Regions from separate parts of the Exiguobacterium sp. FD-YE-25-4 genome, predicted to be linked through region 1. Evidence: riboswitches for the same ligand, from Rfam matches in the RefSeq annotation. Region 1 holds a riboswitch; each other region holds the start of a gene.
The links. Region 1 has a riboswitch for S-adenosylmethionine ahead of AC13H5_RS10485 (methionine ABC transporter ATP-binding protein). Riboswitches for the same ligand answer to the same signal wherever they lie in the genome.

Region 1 (7,564 bases):
TTCGATGCGGATGGCGCCGCTCCCGACTTGGGTCGCGATGCCGATCGTGCCGGCCTCGAGTGCCGAGCGTCCGAACTGCATGGCGACGGCGACACCGATGATGACCGGTAAGAGACGCATCGCGATTGTCGTTGCATCTAAGATGAACTGCAGTGACGGAACATAAGGTAAGATGGCTTTCGTTAATTCACCGAGCAAGGCGCTCGGGATGAGGGCGATGAGGATGGCAAGACTGAGGCCGTTCAAGACGTTCATCAAAAACTGTTTTCTGGTAAGCTTCTCTTCCGTCATTGGGGATTCACCTGTCCTTTTCTACTGGTATGCTGTTATGTACAAAAGCAATAAAGTTAATGACCATACTATGCCTCTTTCTAGCAAGCGTCAATATAAAATGTTGAAATGTTCAGAATTTTCCATTTGAGCACAACTTTTGAACCGACCGGTCCGGATTCATATACTTAGAGGAGAGGTGAGAACAATGATTACTGACGGATTCTTATATATATACGCCCCGATGTGCGGTACATGCGCCGTGGCCGAGCGGATGCTCTCGGTCGTCGAGGCCGTCGACCCCGAACTCCAGATTGAAAAGCGCGATGCCAACTTTATCCCGAACGAGCTCGAGGCGTATCAAGTCATGAGCGTCCCGGCGCTATTGAAGCTGGAAAATGGCCAAGTTCGCGATCGTTTGTATGCGTTTCAAAACGTCCAGCACGTCCTATCTTTCGTCAAATGAGATAGGATGATTAGAATAATCTGAAAATTTTAAATAATCAGTTGACACAGAAAGTTCACGAATGATATATTCATTACAACATCTTACTTGAACACAACATAGGTCGAGATTTTCCCGTCAGCAAGACGTTTTCGAACAACCGTTGCATGAGCTTACGCGATTTCAGGTGGACCTTCCCTTCGATTGTCCCCCAAAAAAATCAAGCGTCGGGGCACCGGTCGCGTAATTGCATGGTCCGTTCGAAGACCGAGTGATGATCGGGTAAAAATCCCCCATATAAGGATGAATGCTCTGATCGGGCAAAAGAGGTTCATCTATGGGTTGTCCTTCAGTGACTCAAGGTGCTACGTTCTGTGTCATCCTCGGATGGCACCTTTTTTTAATTTGTCTGAAAAAAATAGTTTGACATGAAAATAATGTGTCGCTATGATAAAGCTAATCAAATACGCAACCACTCTTATCAAGAGAGGCTGAGGGACTGGCCCTATGACGCCCAGCAACCGCGGAGCAATCCGAAATGGTGCTAATTCCAGCAAGGTGTAAACCTTGGAAGATGAGAGCAATCGTTGTCCGTACCGATAAAGTACGCACGTTTGCTCAAACGTGCGTACTTTTTTTGTTGTCAGGAGGGAAATGGATTGATTCAACTACGCAATGTGGCCAAATGGTTCGATACGAAAAACGGTCGGGTCCAGGCGGTCGATGATGTGTCGCTTACCATCGAAAGCGGCGAAATTTTTGGAATAATCGGATATTCAGGGGCGGGGAAGTCGACGCTCATCCGCTTGCTCAACCGACTCGAGGCACCGTCTAGCGGTGAAATCGTGGTCGCCGGCAGCGAGCTGACGAAGCTCACGCCTAAGGAACTACGCGGGGTACGTAAAAACGTCTCGATGGTGTTCCAACACTTCAACCTATTATGGTCGCGCACGGTCGCTGAGAACATCAGCTTCCCGCTCGAGCTCATCGGGGTACCGGCCAGCGAACGCAAACGCCGCGTCCAAGAACTTGTCGAACTCGTCGGCTTAGGCGGACGGGAAGACAGCTATCCGTCGCAACTATCGGGCGGTCAAAAGCAGCGAGTCGGGATAGCCCGTGCGCTCGCTACGAATCCAGAAGTGCTCCTCTGCGATGAAGCGACGAGCGCACTCGACCCGAAGACGACCGATTCGATTCTCGAACTGCTCGTCAGCATCAATAAAAAGCTCGGATTGACGATCGTCCTCATCACCCATGAGATGCACGTCATCCAAAAGATTTGCCACCGCGTCGCCGTCATGGAGGCCGGGAAGGTCGTCGAGACCGGACAAGTCGCCGAGGTGTTCCAACATCCGGAACAGCCGATCACGAAAGAGTTCGTCAAACAGATCGGCGCGGTCGAAGACATGTCGCTCACGTTCGAGCACTTGAAAGCGCGTTATCCGAGCGGTCAAATCGTCAAGCTCAAATTCTTGAACGAGACGGCCGAGCAACCGATTCTGTCAGAAGTGTTGAAGCAACATGACATCGGCTTCAACATCATTGGCGGGAACGTGACGCAGTCACAAGTCGGTGCCCTCGGGACATTATTCATCCAATTGATTGGAGAGCCGGCTGAAGTCGAGCGGGCCATCGCCTCAATCCGATCACAGGCAGTGGAAGTGGAGGTAGAAAGCGATGTTTCCTAATGTAGATTGGCAAGTCATGTTAGAACAGACGTGGGAGACGCTCTATATGACGCTCGTCGCCGGAGCCGCGACGTTCGTCATCGGTCTCGCCCTCGGGATGCTCTTATACGTCACGAACGAACCGCTCATGATGAAAAACCGTCCGATTTACACGGTCATCAGCGCAATCGTCAACGTGTTCCGGTCGATCCCGTTCATCATTTTGATCATCTTGCTCATCCCGTTCACGTTACTCGTCGTCGGGACGATGCTCGGATCGACGGCAGCGTTGCCGGCGCTCATCATCGGTGCGGCTCCGTTCTATGCGCGGATGGTCGAGCTCGCCCTTCGCGAAGTCGACCGCGGCGTCATCGAGGCGGCTGAATCGATGGGTGCGACAAAATGGCAAATCGTCTATAAAGTGTTGTTCCCAGAAGCATTGCCGGCCATCGTGTCAGGCATCACGGTCACGATCGTCGCCATCGTCGGTTATACGGCGATGGCAGGGGTCGTCGGGGGCGGGGGACTCGGGAACTTGGCGTTCCTCGAAGGGTTCCAGCGCTCACAGAGTGACGTCACGTTCGTCGCGACCGTCTTAATCTTGGTTATCGTCTTCGTCATCCAGTTCATCGGCGATCGACTCGTATCAGTAATTGACAAGCGTTCCGCTTGATCTAAATAGAAAATTTGGAGGGGTTTTATAATGAAATCATGGAAAACAGTACTCGGATTGACAGCAGCTTCAGCACTCACGATTCTCGCAGCTTGCGGCGGAGATTCAGAATCAGGTTCGGGCGATGACAAGACGCTCGTCGTCGGTGCGTCAAACGTCCCGCACGCTGAGATTTTAGAGCACATTCAAGACGACTACGAAGAGAAGGGCTATACGCTCGAAATCAAGAAGTTCCAAGACTACGTCCTCCCGAACAAAACGCTCGCGGACGGCGAACTCGACGCAAACTACTTCCAACACGAGCCGTACCTCGAGTCGCAAATGGCTGAGAATAAAGACTACAAATTCGCATCAGCCGGCGGCGTCCACATCGAGCCGATTGGTGTCTACTCACAAGACTACAAATCACTCGATGAGCTGCCAGAAGGCGCTGAAATCATCATGAGTTCGTCAGTCGCTGACCACGGACGAATCCTCACGATGCTCCAATCAGAAGGCTTACTCACGCTCGCAGAAGGCAAGACGACGGACGCGACGGTTTCAGACATCGTCGACAATCCGAAAAATTTGGAGTTCAAGACGGACGTTGAAGCGGCACTTCTCCCGCAAGCGTTCAACAACGGTGAAGGGGACGCGGTCCTCATCAACACGAACTACGCGATCGATGCCGGCCTCAACCCGCTCGAAGACGCGATCGCCCTCGAAGGCGAAGACTCACCTTACGTCAACTTGATCGTCACACGTGAAGGCGACGAAGACGACGAGCGCGTCAAGGCACTCCTTGAAGTCCTCACATCAGAAGAGACACAACAGTGGATCTTGGACGAATACAAAGGTGCAGTCGTACCGGTCAAACAATAATTGTCGTCAAGGCTCGGGACATCCCGGGCCTTTTTTGTTTGGAGTAGTTTTGACGCACCAATAGAAGTACACTACATATATGTAGAAAAAGGGGGGATCCGGATGAACATACGACACATTCATCCGCTGACGCTGGGTGTCTTATTTGGTACATTTTTTGCCCGGCTGTCGACATTTTTTGTTATGCCGTTTTTTGCGATTTATCTTGCGACGCTTGGCTTCTCGGCGAGTGTCATCGGGACGGTGTTCGCCATCTCGGCGTTATCGGGGTTATTCATGAGCTTTTTTGGGGGCACGCTGTCTGACCGCTATGGGCGCAAACAGTTGATGCTCATCGGGATCGCCTTGAATGCGATCACGTTCAGCGGGTTCGCGCTCGTGACGGAATTATTTTGGTTTTACATGTTCTCGGTACTTATGGGCGTGTCACGGTCGTTCCTCGAACCGGCGTCCCGCGCGCTCATCAGCGACACGACGCAACCGGACCAGCGCGTCATCGTCTACAATGTCCGCTACTTTTTAATCAATATCGCGGCGGCGATTGGTCCATTGCTCGCGGTCGTGTTGTCGCTCACCGGGGCGAAGAGCGCCTTCTTCGTCGTCACGGGCGTCTATGTGTTATACGGTCTTGTCATTTCGACGTTGTTCCGGAAATATCCGTTCGAGGAAGGGGACGGCGTCAAAGTCCGGCCGCGCTTGACGGAGACGTTCCGTGTGTTACAACAAGATAAGACGTTCCGCTACGTCATCATCGGGATGATTTTCGCCATCATCGGCTATAGTCAGTTCAATGCGACGTTGCCGCAGTTCATCGCGTTCCATGACGGCTTCAGCGATGGCTCACGTTTGTTCGCCTATCTATTGACGGTCAATGCGATCACCGTCCTCATCGTCCAATATCCGATCATGCGCTTCGGGATTCGCGTGTCGCCGATCAAGTCACTCTTTTTCGGCGTCGGAACGTTGTCTACGGGGCTCCTGCTCATCGGTTTTGCGACCGAGACGTGGGTGTTGTTCATCGCGATGGTCATCTTCACAATCGGTGAGGTGCTCATGTTCACGATGACGGACGTATTGACGGACGAATTGGCACCGGCTCACCTGCGCGGGACGTATTTCGGGGCGATGGGGTTGACGGCGCTCGGTCAGACGATCGGCCCTGTCATCGGCGGGGTGTTGCTCGATGGGTTTGATAACGCCGCGTTGCCAGTGTTTGGAAGCTTGGCCGTGTTGACGGCTTGCGGCGCCTTCTTCTTCGCCGGCGCCTTGAAAGAACGGAAAACAAGTTTGGCCTTAATCGAGGAAAAAGTTGGATAAAGTCTTGATTTCCCGATATTCTCATTCTCAACATTTAAGTTTTATTGAGAATGAATAATAAGGTGAGTCGCTTGAAATAAAAAATTGCCTAGATTAAGATTAGAATATATCTAATCTACGCCAAAAATGGCGAGAAAACGGAAGGGGTATCCGAATGTCTAACGTACCACACATGAAAATTGATGACCTCCGCGTCTCAATCGAAGGAAAAGAGATCGTCAAAGGTCTTAATCTTGAAATTAAAGGTGGCGAAATTCACGCCATCATGGGTCCTAACGGGACGGGTAAATCTACACTCGCATCGGCACTTATGGGACATCCATTGTATGAAGTAACAGGCGGAAGCGTCGATTTGAACGGCGAAGACGTACTCGACATGGAAGTTGACGAGCGCGCGCAAGCCGGAATGTTCCTCGCGATGCAGTATCCTGCTGAAATCAGTGGTGTCACGAATGCCGATTTCTTGCGTTCAGCAATCAACTCACGCCGCGAAGAAGGACAAGAAATCTCACTCATGAAGTTCATCCGTGAACTCGATGCGAAGATGGACGTCCTCGAAATCCCTTCAGAAATGGCACACCGCTATTTGAACGAAGGCTTCTCAGGCGGAGAGAAAAAACGTAACGAGATTCTTCAAATGATGATGATTAAACCGAACATCGCCATCCTCGATGAAATTGACTCAGGTCTCGACATCGATGCGCTCAAAGTCGTCGCCAAAGGCGTCAACGAAATGCGCTCAGAAGAGTTCGGCTGCTTGATCATCACGCACTATCAACGTCTCCTCAACTACATCGAGCCAGACTTTGTTCACATCATGATGGACGGTAAAATCGTCATGTCAGGTGGCAAAGAGCTTGCACAACGACTCGAAGCAGAAGGTTACGACTGGGTGAAGCAAGATCTTGGAATGACAGTAGACACAGAAGCGTAAGGAGGCTGTACGATGACCGTACAATTTGAATTGGATGCACAAGCAGTAGCGGCACGTGCAGAGGCGCTCGGTGGACCGGCATTTATGGTCAACCGTCGCAAAGAAGCAGCAGAACTTGCGCCGACTCTCGCCTTGCCAAAAGTTGAAAAGATCAAGATTGATAAATGGGACTTCGTCTCTGGAGACGTCGAGCTCACGAAGCACGACGGCTTGACGCCTGAAATCGAAGCACTTCTTGGAGACCACCGTACAAACGTGCTCGTTGAACGCAACGGTCATGTCGTCTACAACGAACTCGCGACGCCAGAAGGTGTCCTCTTCATGGGCATCAACGAAGCGATGGAACAACATCCGGACCTCGTCGAGAAGTACTTCATGACGGAAGGTGTCCGCGTGGACGAAGAACGTTTGTCTGCGTTGAACGCTGCCCTCATGAACGGTGGTGCGTTCCTATACGTACCGAAGAACGTCCAGTTGAAAGACCCGCTCCAAGCCATCTTCACGATGGAACAAGCGAACGGCGCGCTCTATCACCACACGATCATCGTCGCGGACGAAGGCAGTGAAGTGACGTATGTCGAGAGCTTCCTCTCGAACACGAACGAGCCGCACACGGTCAACGCCGTGACAGAAGTGTTCGCAGCCGCGAACGCGAAAGTCGTCTTCGGTGGCGTCGATCAGCTTGCTGAGTCGGCCCTCTCGTTCATGAACCGCCGTGGTGTCGTCTATGAGAACGCACGCCTTGAATGGGCGCTCGGTCACATGAATGACGGCAACTCGCTCGTCGAGACGAAGACACACCTCGTCGGAGACAACACGTTCTCAGACACGAAAGCCGTCACGGTCGGTCGTGGCGCACAGAAACAAAACTTCAACATCCGGACGGACCATTTCGGGAAGTCGTCAGAAGGGTTCATCTTGATTCACGGTGTCCAAAAAGACTCGGCTACGGCCATCTTCAGCGGGACATCGATGATTCACCATGGCGCTTCGAAATCGAACGGCGTTCAAACGGAACGTGTCCTCATGTTGTCTGAAAAGGCACGTGGCGACGCGAACCCGATTCTCCTCATCGATGAGGACGACGTCATGGCCGGTCACGCCGCTTCGGTCGGACGCGTCGACGACGTGCAGCTCTACTACTTGATGAGCCGCGGTCTGTCGCGTAAAGAAGCCGAACGGTTGATCATTCACGGATTCTTGAACCCGGTCGTCGAGCAACTTGCGATCGAGTCGGTCAAAGACCGTCTCCGTGAAGTCATCGAAGGGAAAGTACGTTAAGATGATCGATGCCTCGATTCGTAAACAGTTCCCGATTTTAGATCAGGAAATCAACGGTCATCCGCTCGTCTATCTCGACAGCGCGGCGAGCTCCCAAAAACCGCTTGCTGTCATCG
Region 2 (7,564 bases), 480 kb from region 1:
CAGCGTGACCTGTTCGGCGGTGAGTTCGCCCCGGCTGTCCTTCGGTTCGATACCGCCGATCATCCGCTCATCGAACCAGATTCCGAAGTCGAGCGAACGTTCGGGCGCATCGTCCGGCGTGAACACGAACGTCGCTTTTACATCCGGGTCACGATTGATTGGGACGGGGTGGTCTTCCCATTTGATTTCTTCGGTCGTTCGGTCAAGCTCGGCATTCGTCTCAGCGTCGGTAATGGTGCGTGTCGGCCCGTAGTCCCCATCAGTATGTATCGTTTGGTACTCGATACGAGACGGATCCACGTCTTCCTCGCTACTGGCACAACCTCCAAGCAACAGTCCCGCGCAGATGACATATCCAGCTAACATGCGTTTCAACAGCGCATCCCTCCCTGATTCACGTCCAATCTGTTCATTCGAACGCTTGCGGGTACAGTTCTTGGAACGTCTCCGCCCCGACGCTCGACAGTTTGAACACTTCACCGGTCTTCACGTCTTTCACATAGACATCGACTTTTTTCGACCGTTGCTGGTAGCTGACCTCGAACTGTTGCCCAAGATTTCCACGCAATAGCGTCAAATACTTATAATCTTCCGTTTCACCGCTCTTCGTCGACGGGCGCGCGGTCTCGATGGCTTCGACCAATCGATCATACGCCTCGCCACTCACGCTGACGGCGTCCGGATAAGGGAGCGGGACTTCACGGTGGTACGGATACTTATGGAGGTAAGCAATCGAAACCTTCTCTAACTCGGTAGAATCACTGAGCAACGGGATCGGTTTGAACCGCATCCACAAGGTCTTCGTCACCATCTGTCCGTCCACCTCGACCGTAATATCGTAAAGCGGAATTTGTTTCGACGGTTCCATCGTTCCACCTTCGAATACCCGACGGAAGGTCAGACTGTCTGCCCCATTGAGCAGGTCGGTATCTTGAAGAATGGATGAAGAGTAGCGAGCCCCGTCCCCGCCATAGGACATGAGCAGATGAGGCAGGTTCGTCTCCGTATCCCGCCCTAGTGCGATGAACACATCAAACTGTCTGAGGTTCGGCGAAAAGTCGAAGGATGGGTTAAAGAAGCCCCATTCTCCAATCCCAATCTCGACCGTGCCGTTAAATCCGGGGGACATCCTCATGAGCGTGACCGGATACGGCTCGATATCTTGTCCATTCTCGTAGAAGGCGTCCGGCTCATGTAGCGAGGCCCGCTCGTTCTCCGTCGCGACATGGACGTTCGGAAGGAACGAGACTTCAGTGCCAACTTCGTCTTTTAAGAAAGACGGCCGTGCCTCGAGCTCGACGGCTTGGTACCCTGGGATCCCATCCATTTGATGCGACCTACAGAGCGCATAGACCGCATCTCCCTCGACATACGTCACTTCGTCGAAGGCGTATCCGTCATAGTCGTCATTCATAAACGGGGCGCGGGTCGCGTAGGCCATCCCGAGTATGGAAAACGTCTCTCCAGCTAGTTCGGTCAATCGTTCCTCATCTTCACATTGGTTCAAGATTGTTTCGGCATCCACTACAGGCTCTTGACTGTTCATCGTGACCCGTTCGGCCTGCCAGTGTTCCTCGATATGGCCATAGCGGACGACGTCCACGTCTTCCGAACAACCCGCCGTCATCAACAAGAGCGACATTGCCGCCAACGTTCGTTTCTTCATGTTCAACCCACTCATTTCGTCTTCAAATCAGGGAAGTAAGACAAGAACGTCTCTGCCCCTTCGCTCGTCAGTTTATACGTCTCCTTGGTCGATCGGTCCGTCACGTAAATATCTAGCTTCTTCGAGCGCTGTTTATATGTCACCTCGAACTCTTGTCCCTTGAGTCCGTCGACGATTGTGAGATAAGGATAGTTCCCTTGATCACCCGTGCGCTTCGTCGGCTCAGCCGAGGCGATTGCTTGAATGAGGTCATCCATCTCGTTACCGGCCGCACGCAGCACGGTCGGATACGTCAATATCGATTCGCTGTTGAACCGTTTCTCGTGTAGGTAAATCAGTGGCCCTGACACAACCGGCATATACTGCTCGTCCGGATTGTCTTTAAGCGCCTTTTGTTCAGAAATCGTCAACAGTTCAGAGGCACGATATGTAATGGTCGCGATTTCGGTCACCGCTTTCCCGTCACGGGTATAATTGAACTCATACAATGGATAGGATTTGTCGGGTAATAGTTCCGAACGAAGTGGCAGTCGTTTGACTGTCAACTCTTCATACGACTGTTCTCCTTTTACCGGGTCGATAATTTCATCTAGCGGACTCATTGTGAAATAGAGGTCCGCGAGCATCAATAAAACATAGGGTTTCTTTTCATCGGGATGATATCCGATTGCGATTTTTACCTCATCTATGTGTGCCATCATCGGGTCGAACATAAGCACTGGGAAAGCGAGTTGTCGATCTCCAATGGTCAATTCCACCTCGCCGTGGAAGGCCGGTATGAACGTGACGATGGTATCAGGAAAAGGTTCGACAGCATTATTCGGCTCCAATAATCCATCCGTATCGAGGAATTCTGCTTGAGTAGTTTCGTCGGCAGGTTCGATGAAAGGGTTTCGTTGAATTCGCTTCCCGTTCTGTGTATCAACGAATGGGGGGAATGACTCAATGACCTCGGCTTGAAAGCGTTCCGAGAGCATATCGCGACAAAGTGCATAATGCTCATCGCCTTTGATGTACGTCACCGATTTATATGCATATTCATCTCCCGTATCGGTCATCTGATGGCGATTCGCGATGACCGTATCGTAAACCGTCAAGTCTCCCTTCAATTCAGTCGTCAATTCCCCGGTACAGGCCTGTAACGTCTCATCGACCGATTCGAGGGCTTCCGGTTGCTCTAAGGAATACTTGTTAACGGTCCAATGCGCATCGACATACGACAAGTTCACGACGTCTGGCTTTTCCCCACCGCAACTGGCCAATAAGCCCATGGATAATACGAGTGCACTGGCTAACTTTTTCAAATCATCCGCCCCTTAAAATCTATTTGTACCAATTTTACCATTATATGACTTTAAGGAGGAACAGGAAAAAACCCGTCCACTCTCATGGACGGGTTCGCTCATTCAATTATACGGCTTGATCAATCGCACGCGTCAGTCGCGTCTCGACGTCGTGGGCGATCGATTGAAGCGACTCATCCTCAATCAGCTCGATCAGTTTCGTCGGCTTCGGCATCCCGACATGGGTCGACCCATCTTTCGTGAAGACAGCGAGCTTACAAGGCAGGAAATAGCCGCCTTCCCGATGTGTCGTGATGACTTTCTTCGCTTCTTTCGGATTACATACTTCAAGGATGCGATAGTCCCCGTCGATCGCTTGGCCTTTCTCTTCGAGCGTCTCGCTCAAATCAAAGTCCCAGAGCACTCCGAACTCTTCTTCCTTGAGCGTCGCTTTCAGCTTCTCGACGACCGCTTCGACCGTCTGGTCCGTCTTGACCGTGTAATCAAACATGTAAATCCCTCCTCGGTTATGGTCTCTTTCGTCATGTACCCGAACTGACTGACGACAAATCGTCCGATGGCGATAAAAAGTATATGTGATTTGAAACATATTTCGCGTTCGAAACGTATGAATGAGAGAAAATAGAGAAGTCCATACTTACGTAAAGGAGAAGTGGTTGCCGTGACGGTCACCGTATTCACACATACAAGCTGCAGTTCTTCCCGTAAGACGATTGATTGGTTACGCGAACAGAACATCCCATTCATCGAGAAAAAATTGACCGATCAAGGGATGTCGTTCACCGAGTTCAAAGACATGCTCCGCCTCACCGAGAACGGGACGACCGACCTGTTGTCCGTCCAAAAGAGCGTGTACAAACAAGCGGCGGACCAACTTGACGAGATGTCGCTCCGTGAGCTGTACAGCTTTGTGGCGTCGCACCCCCAAATCTTGAAGAGTCCGATCGTCGTCGACGACAATCGGATTCAAATCGGGTTCAGCGAGAAAGAGATTCGTACGTTCATCCCGCGCCATGACCGAATCGCCGAATTGAAACGATTGCTCGACAACAAGTAAGAGCCCTGCCGAAGCAGAGCTCTTTTCTTATGCCTTCTTGAGTCGGGCCGCCAAGCGGTTACCGAACGATTGAATGGATTGGACGAGCAGGATCAAGACGAAGATGGTCACGTACATGACCTCCGGTTCGAACCGGAGATGCCCGTATTGGTAAGCGATATCGCCGAGTCCGCCGGCCCCGACGAGTCCTGCCATCGCGGTCGCCCCGATCAAACCGATTGTCGCGATCGTCAAACCGAGCACGATTGAAGAGCGGGCCTCCCGGATCAACACGTACCAGATGATTTTACGGGTCGAGATGCCCATCGCCTCATACGCCTCGACGACCCCACGGTCGACCTCGAGTAGCGCCGACTCCATGAGCCGGGCGATATACGGGGCCGTGAACACGATGAGCGGCAACAGGACGCCTTGGACGCCAATCGTCGTGCCCATGATAAAACGGGTGAACGGGAGGATGAAGAATAAGAGAATGATGAACGGGATGGAACGGACGACGTTGATGACACTTGATAACGCCCCGTAGAAATAACGATTGGCGAGCCGGCCGTTCGGTCGCGTCAAGACGAGAAGCGTCCCGAGCGGCAGTCCAATCAACGTCGAGATGACGAGCGCGATGCCGGTCATCGTGAGCGTCTGGATCGTCCCCGTCCAAATCAAGTCACCCCAATTTTCCCAAAACTGAAGCACGGTTCGTCACCTCCTTCACTTTCACACCGCTCGCCTCTAAGAAGCGGACGGCTTGGTCGGTCTGGGCCTCATCCCCGTCCAAATGGACGAGTAGATTGCCGACGAGACCGCCTTTTAGCTTTTTGATGCCGCCCCCGATGATATTCGGGAGCAAGCCGAACCGTTTCGTCAACTGGGCGAGCACGGCCTGTTCACTCTGATGACCGATGAACGACAAGTTGACGAGCATCCCGTGCGTGCTCAACTCTTCGACGACCTCTTTCGGGACATCGAGGTTCGTCTTCAAGAACTTGCGTGTCGTCGCATGCTGCGGGTCCGAGAACACGTCGAGCACGTCCCCTTCCTCGATGATTCGGCCGGCCTCGATGACCGCGACCCGGTCACAGATGCGCTCGATGACTTCCATCTCGTGCGTGATCAAAAAGATCGTCAGTCCGAGCTCGCGGTTGATGTCGAGCAAGAGGTCGAGGATCGACTCGGTCGTCTCCGGGTCGAGCGCGCTCGTCGCCTCGTCGCTGAGCAGGATATCCGGCTCGTGCGCGAGGGCCCGGGCGATGGCGACACGTTGCTTCTGTCCGCCCGAGAGTTGCTCGGGATAATGTTTTCGATGGTCCGTCAAGCCGACGATGTCGAGGTATTTGTCGACGCGAGCGCGGATCGTTGCCTTGTCGAGACCCTCAAGCCGGAGCGGGATGGCGACGTTATCTTCGACGGTCGCCGTCTTGAGCAGGTTGTAGTGTTGGAAGATCATTCCGATTCGATGGCGGAGTTTTGAGAGCCCACGTTTGTCGAGCTTCGTGATGTCCTGTCCTTCGATCTCGACCTGGCCCGAGGTCGGGCGTTCGAGCAGGTTGATCATGCGGATGAGCGTGCTCTTGCCGGCCCCGCTTCGACCGATGATGCCGAAGATCTCGCCTTTCTCGATCGTGAGCGAGACGTCGTCGAGTGCGGTGACAGCACCTTTGTTCACCGTGAACGTCTTCGTGATTCCTTTTAGTGCGATCATAGGCCCTCCTTAAAACGCCGGGACGATTGAGCCGTTGAACGTCTCTTCGATGAACGTCCGGACCTCGTCCGAGTGATAGTACGATTTGAGTGTCTCGACGACTTCGTCATCCTTGTTATCGGTGCGGACGACGACGTAGTTCGGATACGGGTTGTCGACCGTGTCTTCGTGGAACAAGGCGTCCTCATTGATCGACAGGCCGGCACCCATCGCGAAGTTCGTGTTGATGGCCGCGAGTGCGACTTCCGGGAGCTGGGTCGGGAGCTGAGACGCCTCGAGCTCGATGAATTCGAGGTTGAGCGGGTTTTCAGCGATGTCGCGTTTCGTCGCCTTGTCCGTCAAGCCTTCCTTCAGCGTGATGAGGCCCGCTGTCTCATAGAGACGGAGTGCGCGCAGCTCGTTCGCCGGGTCGTTCGGGACGGCGACCTTGTCGCCTTCTTTCAAGTCCTCAATGTCGGTCAACTTTTCCGAGTAAAGACCCATTGGGAACGCGACGGTCTTGAACACATCGTCGATCTTATAGCCTTTGTCGGACTTTTGCAGTTCAAGGAATGAGAGCGTCTGATAACTGTTCACGTCGAGACTGCCCTCGGCGAGCGCCGTGTTCGGGGTGTTATAGTCGTTGAACACTTTGATGTCGAGCTCGTGGCCGTCCTCGGCCGCGAGTTCTTTCACTTTTTCGGCGATTTGTTGGTGTGGACCGCCCGTGACGCCGATCGTGAGCGACTCCGTGCTGAGCGATTCGCTCGCGTCCGATTGACCGCACGCCGAGAGTACGATGGCGGCGAGTAGTGAAGTTCCTGCGAGTGCTGTTTTCTGTTTGATGTTCATCTGTTTTTCCTCCTCCAAAATGAAAGCCCGCTACTCATGAAGAGTGGCGGGCACGACAAGACAAAGTCGGACACGCTCATCTCCCAGACGTTCCGTCTGTTGGAATTAGCACCATGATCATAATGATCTGGTTGCCGGGTTTCATAGGGCCAGTCCCTCCACCACTCTTGATAAGCAATCGGTCTATTTAATTGTTATCATCTTACTTTCAATTCTTTTATTTGTAAATAGAAAATTGCAAATTTTCAAATATTATTTTCAGAAAGTCTTTATCGAGCGGCTTTGGCAACTGTTGCAGCTCGGTCTCCGTCATGACGGAGTCGACCAATACCGGGATGTCGCTCGACCCGACCCCGAGCGTCTCGAGCGTCGTCGGGGCACCGAACTCGCTTAGCCAAGCCTCCAAATACGGGGTATCGGCCGAGCACCGCAACCGCTCTTGGACGATCAAGCCGAAGCCGACCTTGTCCCCGTGTAAGAAACGGTGCGTCGACTCGAAGCGACTAAGAGCGTTATGGACCGCATGGCCCACGGCGACCCGTGTCCCGGCGTCACCAAATCCTCCGACGGCACCTCCGATGGCGAGCACGTGATCGACAGCGAAGCGGACGTCGTCACTATACGACTCAAAAGTGTGCTCGCTCAAATCAAGTTCGACGAGACGCCCGCACTGCTCGGCCAAGACGAGCCCGGTGTTGACGCCCGCGTCGACCGAGCTGTCACCGCTCAAGTAACGGGCCTCGTAAAACTTCGCGACCGTGTCGATGACACCGGCTCGGAAGTATTCATATGGAGAGCGCGAGATGACCCGCGAGTCAACGATGACCCGTTCGATGACGACGCGGAACATGTCGTAGCGGTCGTAGCTCCCGTCCTCCCGATAGACGACGCTGAGAGGCGTGAACGCCGCACAGTTCGAGGCGAGTGTCGGGACGATGATGAGCGGCACGTTCTGTTGATAGGCGACGAGTTTGGCCGTGTCGACGAGCTTCCCGCCCCCGATGGCGATG
Region 3 (7,564 bases), 480 kb from region 1:
GTCTTCGAGTCACCGACGATGATGGCGGGCCGGAAAATGGAGACGGCCAGGTCATGCCGGGCTTCCCAAACGGCTTGTTCGGCATGGGCCTTGCTCTCCTCGTACGGGTTATGGAACGTCTGATCGGTCGCATACAACGTCTCATCTCCGATCTCGCGTGCGCCGAGCGTATAGGCCGTACTGACGTGGAAAAAGCGGGGGCAGTGCAAAGCTTTCGCGAGGTTGAGCGATTGCTGAGTCCCCGTCAAGTTCGTCTCGAACAGCTCATCGCGGAGCTCCTCGTCGAATTTGACGAGCGCGGCCATGTGGAGTACCAAGTCGAAGCTCCGCTCATGTTTTTTGATAAACTCATCGTCCGCTCCAAGGAACGGGGCCGTCAAATCCCCAGCCAGCACTGTCATCGAGCGGCGTTCGTCCTGCGAGAACATCGCCTCCACTTTTTCAGGCGTGCGGGCGAGGACACATAACGTGTGGCCTCGATGAATCAACTCGCGGGCGAGCCGCCCTCCTAAAAATCCGGTCGCACCGGTCATAAAAATGTTCACAGCGTTCTTCCTCTCTTTTCAGTCTCTCCCCATCATAACAAGCGACGGCGGAATGAGCCACTTTCAGCCTGATGTTTCAAATTAGGGGTTTAACATTTTTTAAAGTGGGTTATGACTTAAGGAGAAGCGTACGCAAGGTACGTCATGACAGTGTTGATCTGTCAAATAACTTAAGTGAGGTTTTTTAGAATCATGGCTAATCTATTCGGAACTGACAAGGATGGCAACAGGAAGAAGCAAGAAGAGATTGAAAAAACGGTTCAGGAGAAAGGGATCACTCAGATCCATATGTACTTCTCCGACGTGCTTGGAGACTTGAAGCTATTGACTCTCTCTGCAAAATTGTTGCCGGAAGTTTTTGAAGGGAAGACGATGTTTGACGGTTCATCCATCGCTGGTTTTTCTTCCATCAAAAACTCAGACCTATTCTTGAGACCGGATTTAGATCGTCCACGCTACGAACAGGACGGGGACGAGAGCATCCTCGCGTTCTTCTGTGACGTCTGCACGCCAGACGGGGAACGGTATGAGTTCGACCCGCGCAACGTCTTGAAGGATGCCCTCGAGCGCGCTGCTCGTGACGGATACTCGATCTTCGTCGGCGCCGAGCCGGAATTCTTTATCTTCGACGAAAACGGAGAGTTCTATGACGAGGCCGGATACTTCTCGACACGTTCGGAAGACAAAGGCTATGAGGTACGTCAACATATCGCCAACCGGTTGAGCGATGTCGGCTTCAACATCGAAGCGGTCCACCATGAAGTGGCACCGGCCCAGCACGAGATCGGCATCAAGTACGATGACGCGTTGCATACGGCCGACAACATCCAGTTCTTCAAAGAAATCGTCACGTTGGCAGCCCAAGAGAAAAACGCGAAAGTGTCATTCTTGCCGAAACCGCTCCGCGACGTGAACGGTTCGGGGATGCACCTCAACATCTCGGTCTGGAAGAACGACAAGGACAGCAATCCGACGGTCAACGCGTTCGAAGAGCCGGAGTCGGATTACGGCCTGTCGATCACAGCCCGTCATTTCATCGAAGGCATCTTGAAGCATGCCCGTGCGACGGCCATCTTCACGAACCCGCTCCCAGAATCATATGAACGTCTCGTTCCAGGCTTCGAGGCACCGGTCAACATCTGTTGGAGCCCGTCGAACCGCAGTTCGATGATTCGAATCCCGGCGTCACGCGGCAGTGCGACACGCGTCGAAGTCCGTAACCCAGACCCGAGCGCCAACCCATATCTCGCCCTCGCGGCCCTGATTTACGCTGGACTCGAAGGGATCGAGCAACAGCTTGAGCCGTCATCACCGAACGAGGACGACTTGTTTGAGTACTCGGCCAAACAAATCGAGAGTCAAGGCATCTCGTCACTCCCGGCGACCTTCCATGAGTCGATCCAATCGCTCAAGTCGGACCGGTTCCACGATTACTTCAACCATGACTTGATCGACCGCTATTTGTCGCTCATCCAAGTCCGTAAATAAGCAAAGCATACAAAAGCCCATTCCTCGGCCGAGGAATGGGCTTTTACGCTTAATGAATGCCGCGCATATACTTTTTGATGACCGGGGCGAGTGCGAACAGGATCAGACTGAGCACGATGGCCGCGCCACCGATAATCCCGAAGTAGAGCATCTCGTTCTCCGGTGAATAGAAACGGACGAGCTGAGCGTTGATCCCTTGCGCCGCAGCGTTCGACAAGAACCAGAGCGACATCGTCTGGGCCGAGAAAGCGGCCGGGGCGAGTTTCGTCGTCGCCGACAGACCGACCGGCGACAGGCTGAGCTCACCGAGCACGACGATGAAGTAGCTAAGGACGAGCCAGAGCGGGTTGACGAGCGTGTCCGGGCCTCCGAAATAGGCCGGGAGCAAGATCACCAAGAAACTTAACCCTGCGAACAAGATCCCGAACGCGAACTTCGTCGGGATGCTCGGCTCACGGTCACCGAGTCGGACCCAAAGCCATGCGAACACCGGTGCGAGCATGATGATGAACAGCGGGTTGAGCGACTGGAACCAGGCCGGTGACAGCGTGATCCCTAAAAATTCAAGATCGGTCCGCTTATCGGCATAGCTGGCCAAAATCGTCGCCCCTTGCTCTTGAATCGCCCAGAACATGACCGAGGCGATGAAGAGCGGGATGTAGGCGATGATCCGTGACCGTTCGACTTCCGTCGTTTTCGGACTGCGATACATGATAATGAAGTAAATCGTCGGAATGGCGATCCCGAACACACCGACGAGGCCGATGAACGTGTTGATCGTGAACAAACCTTGCGGGATGAGCACGGCCAACAGGCCACCGATGAGGACGACCGCGATCGTCGTATACTTGATCGCGTTTCTCTTCTCAGACGGCGTCAACGGGTTCGGTACATATGAACCGGCAAGACCGAGGTTGCCTTTCTTCGTGACGAGGAAGACGACGAGACCGATGAACATCCCGACCGCGGCGAGTGCGAAGCCCCAATGGAAGCCGTAGCTCTTTTGGACTCCACCGACAATCAAAGGTGAAATGAAGGCACCGAGGTTGATCCCCATATAGAAGATGCTGAACCCGGCGTCACGACGACGGTCCGTCTCGTGATACAGGTCACCGACGATGCTTGAAACGTTCGGTTTCAACAAGCCCGTACCGATGACAATCAGTGCCATCGAGATGAACAAGAACGTCAGGCTGCCTGGAATCGACAAGACGATATGACCGAGCATGATGAACACGCCGCCGAAGAAGACGGCCCGAGACGTCCCGAAGACACGGTCGGCGAGCCATCCCCCAATGACCCCCGACATGTAGACGAGTGCGCCGTATACCGACATGATTGACAAGGCGACATTCTGGTCGAGACCGAGACCGCCCTCAGATACTTCGTAGTACATGTAGAACACGAGGATGGCGCGCATCCCGTAATACGAGAACCGTTCCCAAAACTCAGTGAAGAATAGCGTGAACAAGCCTTTAGGCTGTCCGAAAAAACCTTTTTGTGGCACGCTGTCCACAATTTTCTGTTTATCGATCCTTTCCATGAAAGATCCCTCCTTAACCGTATCATCATAAAAAAGAATCATTATGTTTGTAAAGAATAAACGAATGAAAAATTCAAAATTTAATGATATTCGAACGAAATCAAAAACCACACTAAACGACTAGGTTCAGTGTGGTTTTATAAGTCAAGCTGTCTTTTGTTTCGCTTCGGCTGCGCTGACGCGGCGTCCAAGTTGCCAATAGATGAGTCCCGACACGCAGCTGGCCGCCCCGACGAGGATCAACGCGATATGTCCGGCGCGTTGGTCGAAGAACAAGCTTGCCATGATCGGTGCGGTCACCCCACCGATCAACCATTGGATGCTGGCGGCCCCGTTGTAGGCACCGCGCATATTCTCCGGAGCGATCAAGGCGATGAACGTCTGTTGGACCGGGGACATGATCATCTCGCCGAGCGTATAGAAGGCGTACACCGCGAGCAAGACGCTGACGAGAACGAGGTACGGTGTCCCGAGTGAATAGAGGAGACGCGGCATGACGGCGATCAGAATCATGCCGACCCCGAAGATGGTCGCCCCGGCGAGCATGACGTTGCCGAACGGCTTGCGGCCGAGTTTCGAAGCGATTGGGAACTGGAACAACACGACCATGATGCCGTTCAAGGCGAGCATATAGGCGAACGGGTTCTCACGATCGGTGTACGATGGCATCGACTCTCTCAAGAAGAGGGGCAGCATGCTCTCGATGAGCGAGAAGCCCATCGAGATGAAGACACCGGCAAAGATGAACACGAGGAACACCTTGTCATTGTAGAACACGCGCAGGACATCCCGGTTCGACGGCGTGTCGACATCGGTCGTCTCTGGGAGTGACTCCCGGATGAAGCGACCGAGGACGAGTGCGTACAAGACGAAGACGAGAGCGGCCGAGTAGAAGATATACTGCCGGTCGATAAAGAGGACGGCACTCCCGAGGAGCGGGCCGAATGCAGCCCCGATATTGTGCCCCATCCGCAACAGACCGAACGCCTCGTTCATCTGTTCGGGCTCGGTCACATCGGCTACCATCGCGCTTGCGGCCGGGTGGAACAATGAGTTCGTCAAACCGAGCATGGCGTTCAAGAGAAGGAGCGGCCAAAACGTTTCGGCGAAGGCGAAACCGACGAGGGCGAGGGCGTCGCCGAGAATGGCAGCCATCATGATCGGTTTGCGGCCATACAGGTCTGCGAGCCGTCCACCGACGACCGATCCGATGAGCGCCATGATCGGTCCGGTCGCCATGATGACCCCGACCTGGATATAACTGTCGAGCTTGTCGCTATAGTAGAGGACGAGGAACGGTGCGATCATGAACATCATGACACCGGTGATCGTCTCTCCGAGGAAGCGGATCCAAATGTTACGGTCGAGCTGTTTGAGTGATTGAATCATTAAGGTCACCTGCTTTAGTTGATAGAATAAGAAAAGGGACGCAGCATGCTCAAAGGCATACGCGTCCCTACGATCTTAGGCATGCCTCGGAAGGCAGGCGACATCACGGATTCAAATCACGGAGAGGCGCCTGCCGGTCAATATGAACTTGGACGTGCGAGCGTTGAATGACTGACATCGGTACCTCTCCTTTCTGCATTGGACTGTCTTCTCTTCAAGATTATGATATTTCCGTGAAATGTGTCAACATAAATCGTCAATGTGTCATAATAATTCGTTCAAATTCTTTCGGCTGAGCCGGTAGTCGATCAACCGAGAGAACACGACTTGAATCATCGCCGTGACCGGTACACTGATGAACATCCCGACGAGACCGAACAGGCTACCCCCGATGATGATCGAGGTGATGACCCAAAACGGGGTGATGCCAACGCTGTCGCCGAGAATCTTCGGGCCGAGCCAAAGTCCGTCGAATTGTTGCAACAAGAAGATGAACAAGAGGACGATGAGCGCCGTGAACGGGTCATAGAAGTAGGTGATGATGAACGCCGGAATCATCCCGAGCAGCGGACCGACGTACGGGATAAAATTCAAGACGCCGACGATGACGCCGAGTAGAAGCGCGTAAGGTGCCCCGATGATCAACAGACCGGCGACGGCCAACACCCCGATGATGAGGCAGTCGATCGACTTCCCGATGATATAGCGTTTGAAGATGTAATCCATCTCTTGAAAGATGTCGATCGTCGTCTTAGCCGACGCGACCGGGAACATCGCATATAACAGCCGCTTGAACATGCGGGCAAAAACCTCTTTGTCTTTTAACAGATAGATTGAGATGACGATCCCAATCAAAAAATTGATGAGCGTCATCGTGAAGCTCGACACGTAGCTGACCGACGACAAGACTGCGGTCTCGACCCAGCCCGAGTAACGTTCCTCGAAGCGGCTGAAATCGATAGCTTGGGCGATCGTCGCGTTGTACTCTTTCAAGTACGTGTTCAACTGGGCGAGGAACCCGTCAATCTGTCGGATGTAGAACGGGAGCTCTTCGATGAGTGAGGCCACACTCGAGTAGATGCGCGGGAACAATGTCACAGCGGAGATGACAAGAATCCCGATGAAGACGATATAAACGATCAGCAAACCTTGATAGCGTTTTAATTGAAACCGTTCTTCTATATAGGACAGGACGGTATTCAGGAGCAGCGCGATGGCAATTCCCATGATAATCGGCGTCAGCAACTGGAACGTGTAGTGCAACACACTAGAAATCGTGTCCGGTTCACTGATGACTTTCCATAGGACGAGCAGAATCAATCCGATCACGCTCAACTTCCAAATCAATTGACGATTTAATTCCAAAGGTCCATCCCCTCATCTTTTAAATTTTGTAGAATAGTGTTCACTTTGTACTATGACCTTTTTTTTATCGGGATTCAATAGGCCACACCCATTTTCGAAAAAGGATTGACAAGATTGGTAACGTTTGGTTAACTAAGTGACATATTACAAAAAGACAAATCGCATATAAAAACACTTTCTATCAAGAGAAGCGGAGGGACTGGCCCGATGAAGCTTCAGCAACAGATTGTTCCAATACTGTGCTAATTCCAGCAAGGTGACCTTGAGAGATGGAAAGGTGGTTGTTTGAATACGTCCGTATCCCGACACCCCTTTCCGCGGAAAGGGGTGTTTTTTTGCATAGGAGGACTATTCATGACAGATAGACGCTCACACTTACTTAAAACTTTACCACCCCAACATTTTGTCGGACTCGCCGATGAAGTCGCAGCACTTGAACAGGCCGGTCGCGATATCATCCGACTCGGTCAAGGGACGCCGGATTTGCCGACGCCCGCCCCGATCTGCGACGCGCTTCAGACGGCGCTTCTTGATGCCTCGACCCATCAATACGGTCCGTTCCGCGGTCAGGCCCGTCTGAAACAAGCGGTGGCGACGTTTTACTTGAATGAGTACGGCGTCGAAGTCGATCCCGAGACGGAAGTCGCGATCCTCATCGGTTCCAAGTCCGGACTCATCACGTTGCCGCAATGTGTGCTCGAGCCAGGGGACGGCATCTTGCTGCCGAACCCGGGCTATCCCGACTACATCTCCGGGGCACGACTCGCCGGTGCCGTCGTCCGTGATCTCATCTTACGCGAGGAGCACGGTTTCCTCCCTGACTATGAGACGCTCGATACGGAAGGGGCGAAACTCATGTATTTGAACTATCCGAGCAATCCAACGGGGGCCGTGGCCACACCAGCCTTCTTTGATGACACCGTTCGGTTCGCCCAGGAGCGGGACTTGATGGTCGTCCATGACTTCGCGTATGGCAGCATCGGGTTTGATGGACATGTCCCGCCGAGCTTTCTGCAGGCAGAGGGGGCGAAAGACGTCGGCATCGAGGTATATACGATGTCGAAGGCGTTCAACATGTCCGGTTGGCGCGTCGCCTTTGCCATCGGGAACGCAGACATCATCGAGGCGATCAATACGTACCAGGATCACGTCCACGTCAGCGTGTTCTCGGCCATCCAGGCGGCGGCTGTCGCCGCGCTCGAGGCCCCACGCTCTATCCGGGACGATTTGGCCC
Region 4 (7,564 bases), 430 kb from region 1:
TTAGGTGACCAAATCGCCGTCGTGACCGGACTCGGTTCGAGCTTTGTCGGCAGTTTCTTGATCGCGGCCTCGACGTCGCTCCCAGAAGCGGTCGCCGTCTTCGTCGCCTTGAAGCTTGGTAACGTCAACTTGGCGTTCGGTTCGATTTTGGGGAGTAACATCTTCAATATGCTCATCATCGCGATGTCGGATGTCTTCTACCGAGGCGGTTCGATTTTGGCGGATGTGTCCACGTCACACTTGGTGACGGCGATCGGGATCACGATCTTGTCGGTCTTGGTCATGTACAGTGTCCTTCGAAAAGATGTCACGTCGAAGTTCCGCTACGTCTTGCCGTCCGTTCTCGTCGTCCTCGTCTATTTCGCGTCGTCTTACTTCATCTTCATCGGTTGATCGACCACACGGTGTCCTCGGACATCGTGTTTTTTGTTTGAGGCGGTTCGAGGAATCACTTTTCACTCACTTGGGTATAGAAGGAGGGAAGGAGGGGTGGCGATGCAAATGCATTCCGTGGAACGTCTTGATGATTACGTCATATTAATCCCAGCATATAATCCCGATCAAGCGCTCGTCACACTGGTCCGGGAGTTGAAAGAAGAAGGGTTCGTCCATCTGTTCGTCGTGAACGATGGGAGTGCCGAGACGTCCCGTCCGATTTTTGACGAGGTCGGAAAATGGGTCACGGTGCTCGAGCATACCCGGAATCAAGGGAAGGGTGCGGCGTTGAAAACCGGGATTCGACATGTCGTTCAGCATTTCCCTAGAACGAACGGGGTCATCACGGTCGATGCGGATGGGCAACATCTGCCGGCCGACGTCTTGAAGCTGTATGAAGAAGGCATACGTTGGCCTCATCATTTGATTATGGGCTGCCGCGACTTTTCAGGGTCCGATATCCCGTTCCGGAGCCGATTCGGAAATCAGATGACGCGCGGCGTCATGTTGCTCGGCAGCGGTCTTCGTCTGAAGGACACCCAAACCGGCCTCCGGGCGATTCCGCTGCGGTATGCAGAACAATTGCTTGATGTGCCGGGGAACCGTTATGAGTTCGAGATGAACATGTTGACGTTCACGAAACGATTGCAAGTTCCGATTCATCAGACACCAATTCAAACCGTCTATGTGGCAGAAAACGCCTCGTCCCATTTCCGGCCGGTGATCGACTCGATTCTTATCTATCGCATGTTTTTGGCCTATTCATTATCATCGGTCGCATCATTTCTGTTAGACATCGGGTTCTATGCCTTGTTCGTCTATTTGTTGAATCCGTGGTTCGAGACGACGCACGTCTTGATTGCGACGGTCGTGGCCCGTATCCTGTCATCGCTGTTCAATTATTTCGTCAATCGGAAAATTGTGTTCCATTCGAAGGCGAAGCGGGCGATGCCGAAATACTTCGGTCTCGTCGGATTGCAGATGGCGCTGTCGGCCGGTCTCGTCTATGCGCTGTTCTATGTCATCCGCGACGGTGAGGTGTGGATCAAAGTGTTCGTCGACAGCTTCTTGTTCGTCGTCAGTTATTATGTCCAGAAAAAATGGATCTTTAAACGCTAACAGGCCAAGACGTGTGTCTTGGCCTGTCTGGCATGCATATCGTTCAATAAGCGAGTTTTCCGAGCTTGACCGATGTGTACCGGTGCAGTTCACGCGGATCATGGATCCCGGTCTTCTGCATCATGTCGCGCATGAGCAGGGCACAGACGCGAGCATCTTCAGCCGCATCGTGGTGGATGAACGGGACGTTCAAATATTCCGCCATCGTGTTCAGCTTGTGATTCGGCAGACCTGGATACAGTTTTCTCGACAACTTGACGGTACAGCCGTACTCGATCGTCGGAAACGTATATAAATCGTATTTGGCGATCGCTTTCTTGAACGCGCCCATATCGAACGAAGCGTTGTGTGCCATGACGAGATCGACATCCCGCAGCGTCGGATAGAGCTGTTCGAGCACCTCGGGTAACGCTGGGGCGTCCCAGACATCGCTTGGCCGGATGCCGTGGACCCGGATATTGCCGGCATCGAAGTCTTCCTCCGGATTGACGAGCAGTTGGTTCGTTTCGATGATTTCACCGTCGACGAGCAGGCTCCAGCCGACAGAGCAGATGCTGCGACTATCGCGGTTCGCCGTCTCGACGTCGATGGCAAGAATTGAATGTGGCATAATTGATCCCTTTCTCGTAAAAACAAGTATAAAAAAAGTCTAACATATCGTTAGACTAAAAAGCGATTATGCGGCCACGAGGTTGCGGCATGCTTCGGCACAGCGGAGACATGCTTCGGCACAGCGTTGGCAATGGTCGTGCAAGTGGCGGCCACATTCGACGGCGCACGTGTCACACACCTGGGCGCAGAGTGCACCAATCGGTTTGGTGAAAGCCGAATCGGTCTCGAGCGCGTTCAAGGCGAGTGCACACACTTCCGAACATTCTTTCGTCAGCCGGATACACTCGGCGACCATCAACAAGTCTTCTTCTTGTAAGCATTTTGAGAAACAATGATTGCTTGCCCGCATACAGTCGATGACGGCTAAAATGGTCTCTTCGACAGAGGCTCGGTCCATGATAAGTCCCCCTTTAGAATAATGATGTCTTACAATCATTACCCGCTAGCGGATGAGTTAAACCGAGCGGCGACGCAAAAAAGTCACCCCTCGAATGAGTGGTGACTTCAATAATGGAGCATAGCGGGCTCGAACCGCTGACCTCCACGCTGCCAGCGTGGCGCTCTCCCAGCTGAGCTAATGCCCCGTTCGAAAATTATTATATCATCCTAGTAAAACATTTGGCAATGGCTATTTTTAATTTTTTTGAACAAAGTTTAATCAGCACTGAACGTGGGAAAATCACAAATGATGTTATATTACGAAAGCAGGTGTCATGTATGGAAATGATTTTACTCGCACTCTTACCTGCCTTGATGTGGGGGAGCATCCCGCTCATCGTCTCAAAGGTCGGCGGGAAGCCGATTCAACAGTTGATCGGGACGACAATCGGGGCGATGGTGATGGCGGTCATTATCGCACTCGTGTTCAATCCCGGGTTCACGACGCTCGCAATCGTGACCGGATTCATCTCCGGCGCGTTTTGGGCACTCGGACAATATTTACAGTTCCAATCGTTTCAAATTTTAAGTGTCTCGAAGGCGATGCCGATCAGCACCGGCATGCAGCTTCTCGGTACATCGTTGTTCGGTGTCATCGTCCTCGGAGACTGGAAAACGACGACCGAACTATGGCTCGGATTTTCGGCGCTCGTTCTCATCGTGATTGGGGCTGCGTTGACGTCGTATCAGCAGAACAAAGACGGCGACAGCAGCGGCGCCTTGAAGAAAGGCTTGCTCGTTCTGCTCGTGTCGAGTATCGGTTACGTGACGTACGCCGTCCTGACGAACTATTTCGAGGTCGACGGGATCACGGCGATCTTGCCACAGTCGGTCGGGATGTTCGTCGCGGCGCTGTTGTTCAGCCTGCGTGAGAAAGATGTGAAGAAGTTCGATCCGAAGACGTTCAAAAACATCTTGGCCGGGATCGCCTGGGGGATCGGGAACTTCGGGCTGTTCGTGTCGAGCGGTGAAGTCGGAATCGCGACGTCATTCGCCTTGTCGCAATTGAACGTCGTCGTGGCGACGCTCGGCGGGATCTATCTATTAAAAGAAGAGAAGACGACGAAAGAACGTGTCTTCGTCTTTATGGGTATCGGCCTCATCGTCGTGGCCGGATTCATGCTCGGAATCGCTAAAAGCTAAAAGACGGGTCAGACGACCCGTCTTTCGCTTACCAGGCTTGTTCGATGAATGCGTCACGCCCAGATTTTTTCCGGTCCTCTTTATAGTGGGCCGGATTTTTTTTATGGAAGTCTTGATGGTACTCCTCGGCCGGATAGAACGTGTCGGCCGGTAAAATCTTCGTGACGATCGGCTGTTGGAAACGTCCGCTCGCCGCGAGCGCGTCGCGACTCTGCTCTGCTTTCACACGTTGTTCTTCCGTATGATAGAAGATGGCCGGCGCATATTGACTGCCTCGGTCTTGGAATTGACCGCCGTCATCGGTCGGATCGGTCTGAATCCAATACAGTTCGAGCAGTCGCTCATAAGCGAACAGCGTCGGGTCGAACGTGATCTCGACGACCTCATAGTGTCCGGTCGTCCCTGTCTTCACTTGTTCATACGTCGGATCGTCGACGTGACCTCCCGTATAACCTGATACGATCGACTCGATGCCGGGTTGTTCCTCGAACGGCGTCACCATGCACCAAAAGCAGCCGCCTGCGAATGTTGCTTTCTCCATTATCTTGTCCCCCTCATCTTCATTCCCAAAAAAAGCGCCCATGTCATCGACATGAGCGCTCTGTCATATCGGCCAAGGCAATCGCCTTGCTGGTAGTAGCACCTTGCCGTAGCAGGTTGCTGTGAAGTCATAGAGCCAGGTCTCTCGTTCACTCAAGATATCGATATGTAGTTGGTGACAGCATCATACCATCAGATTTGAAGCGGCGTCAACGGTTTGGCTTGCGCCGTAGTTGGAGCAAGGTGGCACCGAGGATCAGGATGACGAGCACGATGGAGAGCGGTAGCGTATACGGGGCGTCCCCGGCATATAACTGTAAGAAGAACAAGGCAAAGACGGACAATAAGACGAGTACGTACGAACGGTTCATAGTAACCTCCCTTTTCTTTCAGTGTACCAAGTTACACATTCGTTGGCGAACGAAAACAGGAAATCAAATGTCGATAGCGAATACCATCGAGTGACCAAAGGAGGAATCAATATGACTGACACATTTGATTTTATGGAACTCGATATCGAATCTGCCCATCGCGGATATAAAGAAGGAACGTTTACGGCACGTGACGTGACGGCCTACTATTTGACCCGGATCGCCCAGTTCAACGACAAACTGAAGGCGGTCATTCAAGTGAACCCGGACGCGTTGTTCGAGGCCGAGTCGGCTGACCGGGCGTTTCGTCGCGGGTTACGCTTGCCGCTACTCGGCATCCCTGTCTTGATCAAAGACAATGTCGAGACAGCCGGACTCATGAAGACGACGGCCGGGGCCGTCGCCCTCGAACATCACTTCGCAGGCCGGGACGCCCATCTCGTCCAAAACCTGCGAGCGAGCGGGGCCATCATCCTCGGGAAAGCGAACTTGTCCGAATGGGCCAACTTTTTGACCGAGGGCATGCCGAACGGCTGGAGCGGTGTCGGTGGGCAGACGCTCAATCCATATGGGGATAAGCTCGATGTCGGAGGTTCGAGCTCAGGTTCGGCCTCTGCGGTCGCAGCGAACCTGACACTGCTCGCTGTCGGTAGCGAGACGAGCGGCTCCATCATCCATCCGAGCGTGCACAATGGCATCGTCGGCATCAAACCGACCGTCGGCCTCATCAGTCGGAGTGGCATCATCCCGATTTCGCGGTCGCAAGACACGGCGGGACCGATGGCACGAACGCTCGAAGACGCGGTAAGGGCACTTGAGGCGATGGTAGGGGAAGACCCGGCGGACCCGGCGACACTCAACCTCCCGGCCGGCCCGCCGTATCGGACGTGCCTCGACGAGCGCCAAGCGGTCGGGATGCGTGTCGGGATCGTCAAAGCTGATTTATCAGCAGAAGAACAAGCATTATACGGTGAGACGACCGAGCTGTTGAAACAGAGCGGCATCGACCTTGTCGAAGTCGAACTGCCCGCCCATGATACACTCGACCAAGGCGATATTTTGTACCACGAGTTCAAACTCGGGATCGAGGCGTACCTGGCCACGACGACGCTCCCGTACGAGACGTTGTCGGATTTGATGGACTGGAACAACAGACATCCTGAGACGATCCCGCACGGACAAAAGACGTTCGAGAAAGCGGAAAGATTGTCGGGACGTCTCATCGAGGCGGCCTATTTGACGCGCCGGCTCGATGACGTGCGTGACGCCAAGACGGACGGACTCGACCGCCTATTAAACGAACAGCAGTTGCACGCGCTCGTCTTGCCTCACGATTTGAACTATGACATGGCGGCAAAAGCCGGGCATCCGACCATCACGATCCCATATCGCTTGAAAGCGAGCGGGGCGCCGTTCGGCCTGTCGTTCACCGGGACGAGTTATGCCGAACGTGACTTGATCCGTCTGGCGTATGCGTTCGAGCGGCATATTTCGCGTCCCGTTCCACCGTTATAAGAACGTTGCACCCGTCGTCCACGTCCGCTACAATGGTACGTATGCGGATTGAAGAAAGGACAGATAGCAATGAAACCATCTATATACGGGCTGACGTTCGATCAGCTGACAGAAGCGTGTGTCTCTTGGGGATACAGCGCCTTCCATGCGAGACAAATTTGGGACTCGCTCTACATCGACCGAGTGAAACAAATCGAGGACATCTCGGTACGGGCCGAGGTGCGTGAGGCGATCGCCGCCGAATACGTCATCTCGACGCAAGACCTGTTCGTCAAACAAGAGGCGGGCGACGGGACGGTCAAATTTTTACTTAAACTACACGACGGGCACTATATCGAGACTGTGCTCATGCGACATAAGTACGGCCGTTCGGTCTGTGTGACGACGCAGGTCGGGTGCAATATCGGCTGCAGCTTCTGTGCGAGCGGTCTCTTGAAGAAGACACGTGATTTGACGGCGGGCGAAGTCGTCGAACAAATCATGACCGTTCAACACTACTTGGACGAAGTCGGCGAAGGGGCCCGGGTCAGCCATATCGTCGTCATGGGGATCGGCGAACCGTTCGATAACTTTGACAACTTGGTCGACTTCCTGCGTGTCGTCAAGGACGAGCGCGGTCTCGCGATCGCGCCGCGTAAAATCAACGTCTCGACGAGCGGACTCGCCGACAAGATTTACAAGTTCGCGGACCTCGATTTGCGCATCAACTTGGCGCTGTCGCTCCATGCGCCGAACGACGCGCTGCGGACGCAAATCATGAAAATCAACCGGGCGTTCCCGCTCGACAAGCTCATGCCGGCCATCCGGTATTACGTCGAGAAGACGAACAAACGAATCACGTTCGAATATATTCTCCTGTCGAAAGTGAACGATTTACCGGAGCACGCCGAGGAATTGGCGGCGCTCATCGACGATATTAAGGACAAGTCGTACGTCAACTTGATCCCGTATAACCCGGTCAACGAGCATATCCAATACGAGCGCAGTACCTCGGAGGACATCATGGCGTTCTATGATGTCTTGAAGAAGCGTGGCATCAACACCGGTGTCCGCCTTGAGCACGGGACTGACATCGATGCGGCATGCGGCCAGTTGCGCAGTAAACATATGAACGTCGAAGGTGCGAAATAAGTGGACTCCTTGAATCGAATGATTCAAGGAGTTTTTTTTTTTTTCATAGAGCCGCTCCGGTGAAGGAAAGACGGACATCGCCCCCAACTCTGCGGAACGATTTTGAAAAATCTTGAATAGACCTTGTCTGCTCAGGGAATAGTCAGTTGAAATCAATGTAGAGAGTGGAGGCAATTCAATGGAGACAGTAAACGCTGCGTTATGGATTCGAGTCAGAAATACACTTGGGGAAGGCCCGTGTTGGGATGCTGAACTGAAAC

Region 2: linked by a shared signal. The riboswitch ahead of AC13H5_RS08010 (MetQ/NlpA family ABC transporter substrate-binding protein) and the one ahead of AC13H5_RS10485 (methionine ABC transporter ATP-binding protein) in region 1 are both predicted to bind S-adenosylmethionine.
Region 3: linked by a shared signal. The riboswitch ahead of AC13H5_RS08020 (aminotransferase class I/II-fold pyridoxal phosphate-dependent enzyme) and the one ahead of AC13H5_RS10485 (methionine ABC transporter ATP-binding protein) in region 1 are both predicted to bind S-adenosylmethionine.
Region 4: linked by a shared signal. The riboswitch ahead of msrA (peptide-methionine (S)-S-oxide reductase MsrA) and the one ahead of AC13H5_RS10485 (methionine ABC transporter ATP-binding protein) in region 1 are both predicted to bind S-adenosylmethionine.

What each region holds. Positions count from the first base shown of each region.
Region 1 is NZ_CM168041.1:2,025,528-2,033,091, reverse strand. Features, by position in the region: gene AC13H5_RS10495 (PTS sugar transporter subunit IIC) at 1-291, opposite strand, end outside; gene AC13H5_RS10490 (thioredoxin family protein) at 479-736, shown strand; SAM riboswitch class I at 1,191-1,296, shown strand; gene AC13H5_RS10485 (methionine ABC transporter ATP-binding protein) at 1,375-2,403, shown strand; gene AC13H5_RS10480 (methionine ABC transporter permease) at 2,393-3,055, shown strand; gene AC13H5_RS10475 (MetQ/NlpA family ABC transporter substrate-binding protein) at 3,086-3,916, shown strand; gene AC13H5_RS10470 (MDR family MFS transporter) at 4,019-5,233, shown strand; gene sufC (Fe-S cluster assembly ATPase SufC) at 5,406-6,167, shown strand; gene sufD (Fe-S cluster assembly protein SufD) at 6,180-7,448, shown strand; gene AC13H5_RS10455 (cysteine desulfurase) at 7,450-7,564, shown strand, end outside.
Region 2 is NZ_CM168041.1:1,541,622-1,549,185, forward strand. Features, by position in the region: gene AC13H5_RS07975 (hypothetical protein) at 1-375, opposite strand, end outside; gene AC13H5_RS07980 (hypothetical protein) at 410-1,666, opposite strand; gene AC13H5_RS07985 (hypothetical protein) at 1,678-2,970, opposite strand; gene AC13H5_RS07990 (DUF302 domain-containing protein) at 3,077-3,460, opposite strand; gene AC13H5_RS07995 (Spx/MgsR family RNA polymerase-binding regulatory protein) at 3,632-4,027, shown strand; gene AC13H5_RS08000 (methionine ABC transporter permease) at 4,055-4,654, opposite strand; gene AC13H5_RS08005 (methionine ABC transporter ATP-binding protein) at 4,689-5,723, opposite strand; gene AC13H5_RS08010 (MetQ/NlpA family ABC transporter substrate-binding protein) at 5,733-6,554, opposite strand; SAM riboswitch class I at 6,628-6,731, opposite strand; gene AC13H5_RS08015 (iron-containing alcohol dehydrogenase family protein) at 6,772-7,564, opposite strand, start outside.
Region 3 is NZ_CM168041.1:1,549,702-1,557,265, reverse strand. Features, by position in the region: gene AC13H5_RS08045 (SDR family oxidoreductase) at 1-545, opposite strand, end outside; gene AC13H5_RS08040 (glutamine synthetase family protein) at 738-2,033, shown strand; gene AC13H5_RS08035 (peptide MFS transporter) at 2,083-3,576, opposite strand; gene AC13H5_RS08030 (MDR family MFS transporter) at 3,721-4,965, opposite strand; gene AC13H5_RS08025 (AI-2E family transporter) at 5,230-6,330, opposite strand; SAM riboswitch class I at 6,506-6,606, shown strand; gene AC13H5_RS08020 (aminotransferase class I/II-fold pyridoxal phosphate-dependent enzyme) at 6,685-7,564, shown strand, end outside.
Region 4 is NZ_CM168041.1:1,593,146-1,600,709, reverse strand. Features, by position in the region: gene AC13H5_RS08295 (sodium:calcium antiporter) at 1-393, shown strand, start outside; gene AC13H5_RS08290 (bifunctional glycosyltransferase family 2/GtrA family protein) at 496-1,554, shown strand; gene AC13H5_RS08285 (3'-5' exonuclease) at 1,598-2,164, opposite strand; gene AC13H5_RS08280 (four-helix bundle copper-binding protein) at 2,231-2,563, opposite strand; tRNA gene AC13H5_RS08275 (tRNA-Ala) at 2,678-2,750, opposite strand; gene AC13H5_RS08270 (GRP family sugar transporter) at 2,884-3,747, shown strand; gene msrA (peptide-methionine (S)-S-oxide reductase MsrA) at 3,776-4,288, opposite strand; SAM riboswitch class I at 4,352-4,452, opposite strand; gene AC13H5_RS08260 (hypothetical protein) at 4,497-4,658, opposite strand; gene AC13H5_RS08255 (amidase family protein) at 4,770-6,173, shown strand; gene rlmN (dual-specificity RNA methyltransferase RlmN) at 6,243-7,304, shown strand; gene AC13H5_RS08245 (SMP-30/gluconolactonase/LRE family protein) at 7,483-7,564, shown strand, end outside.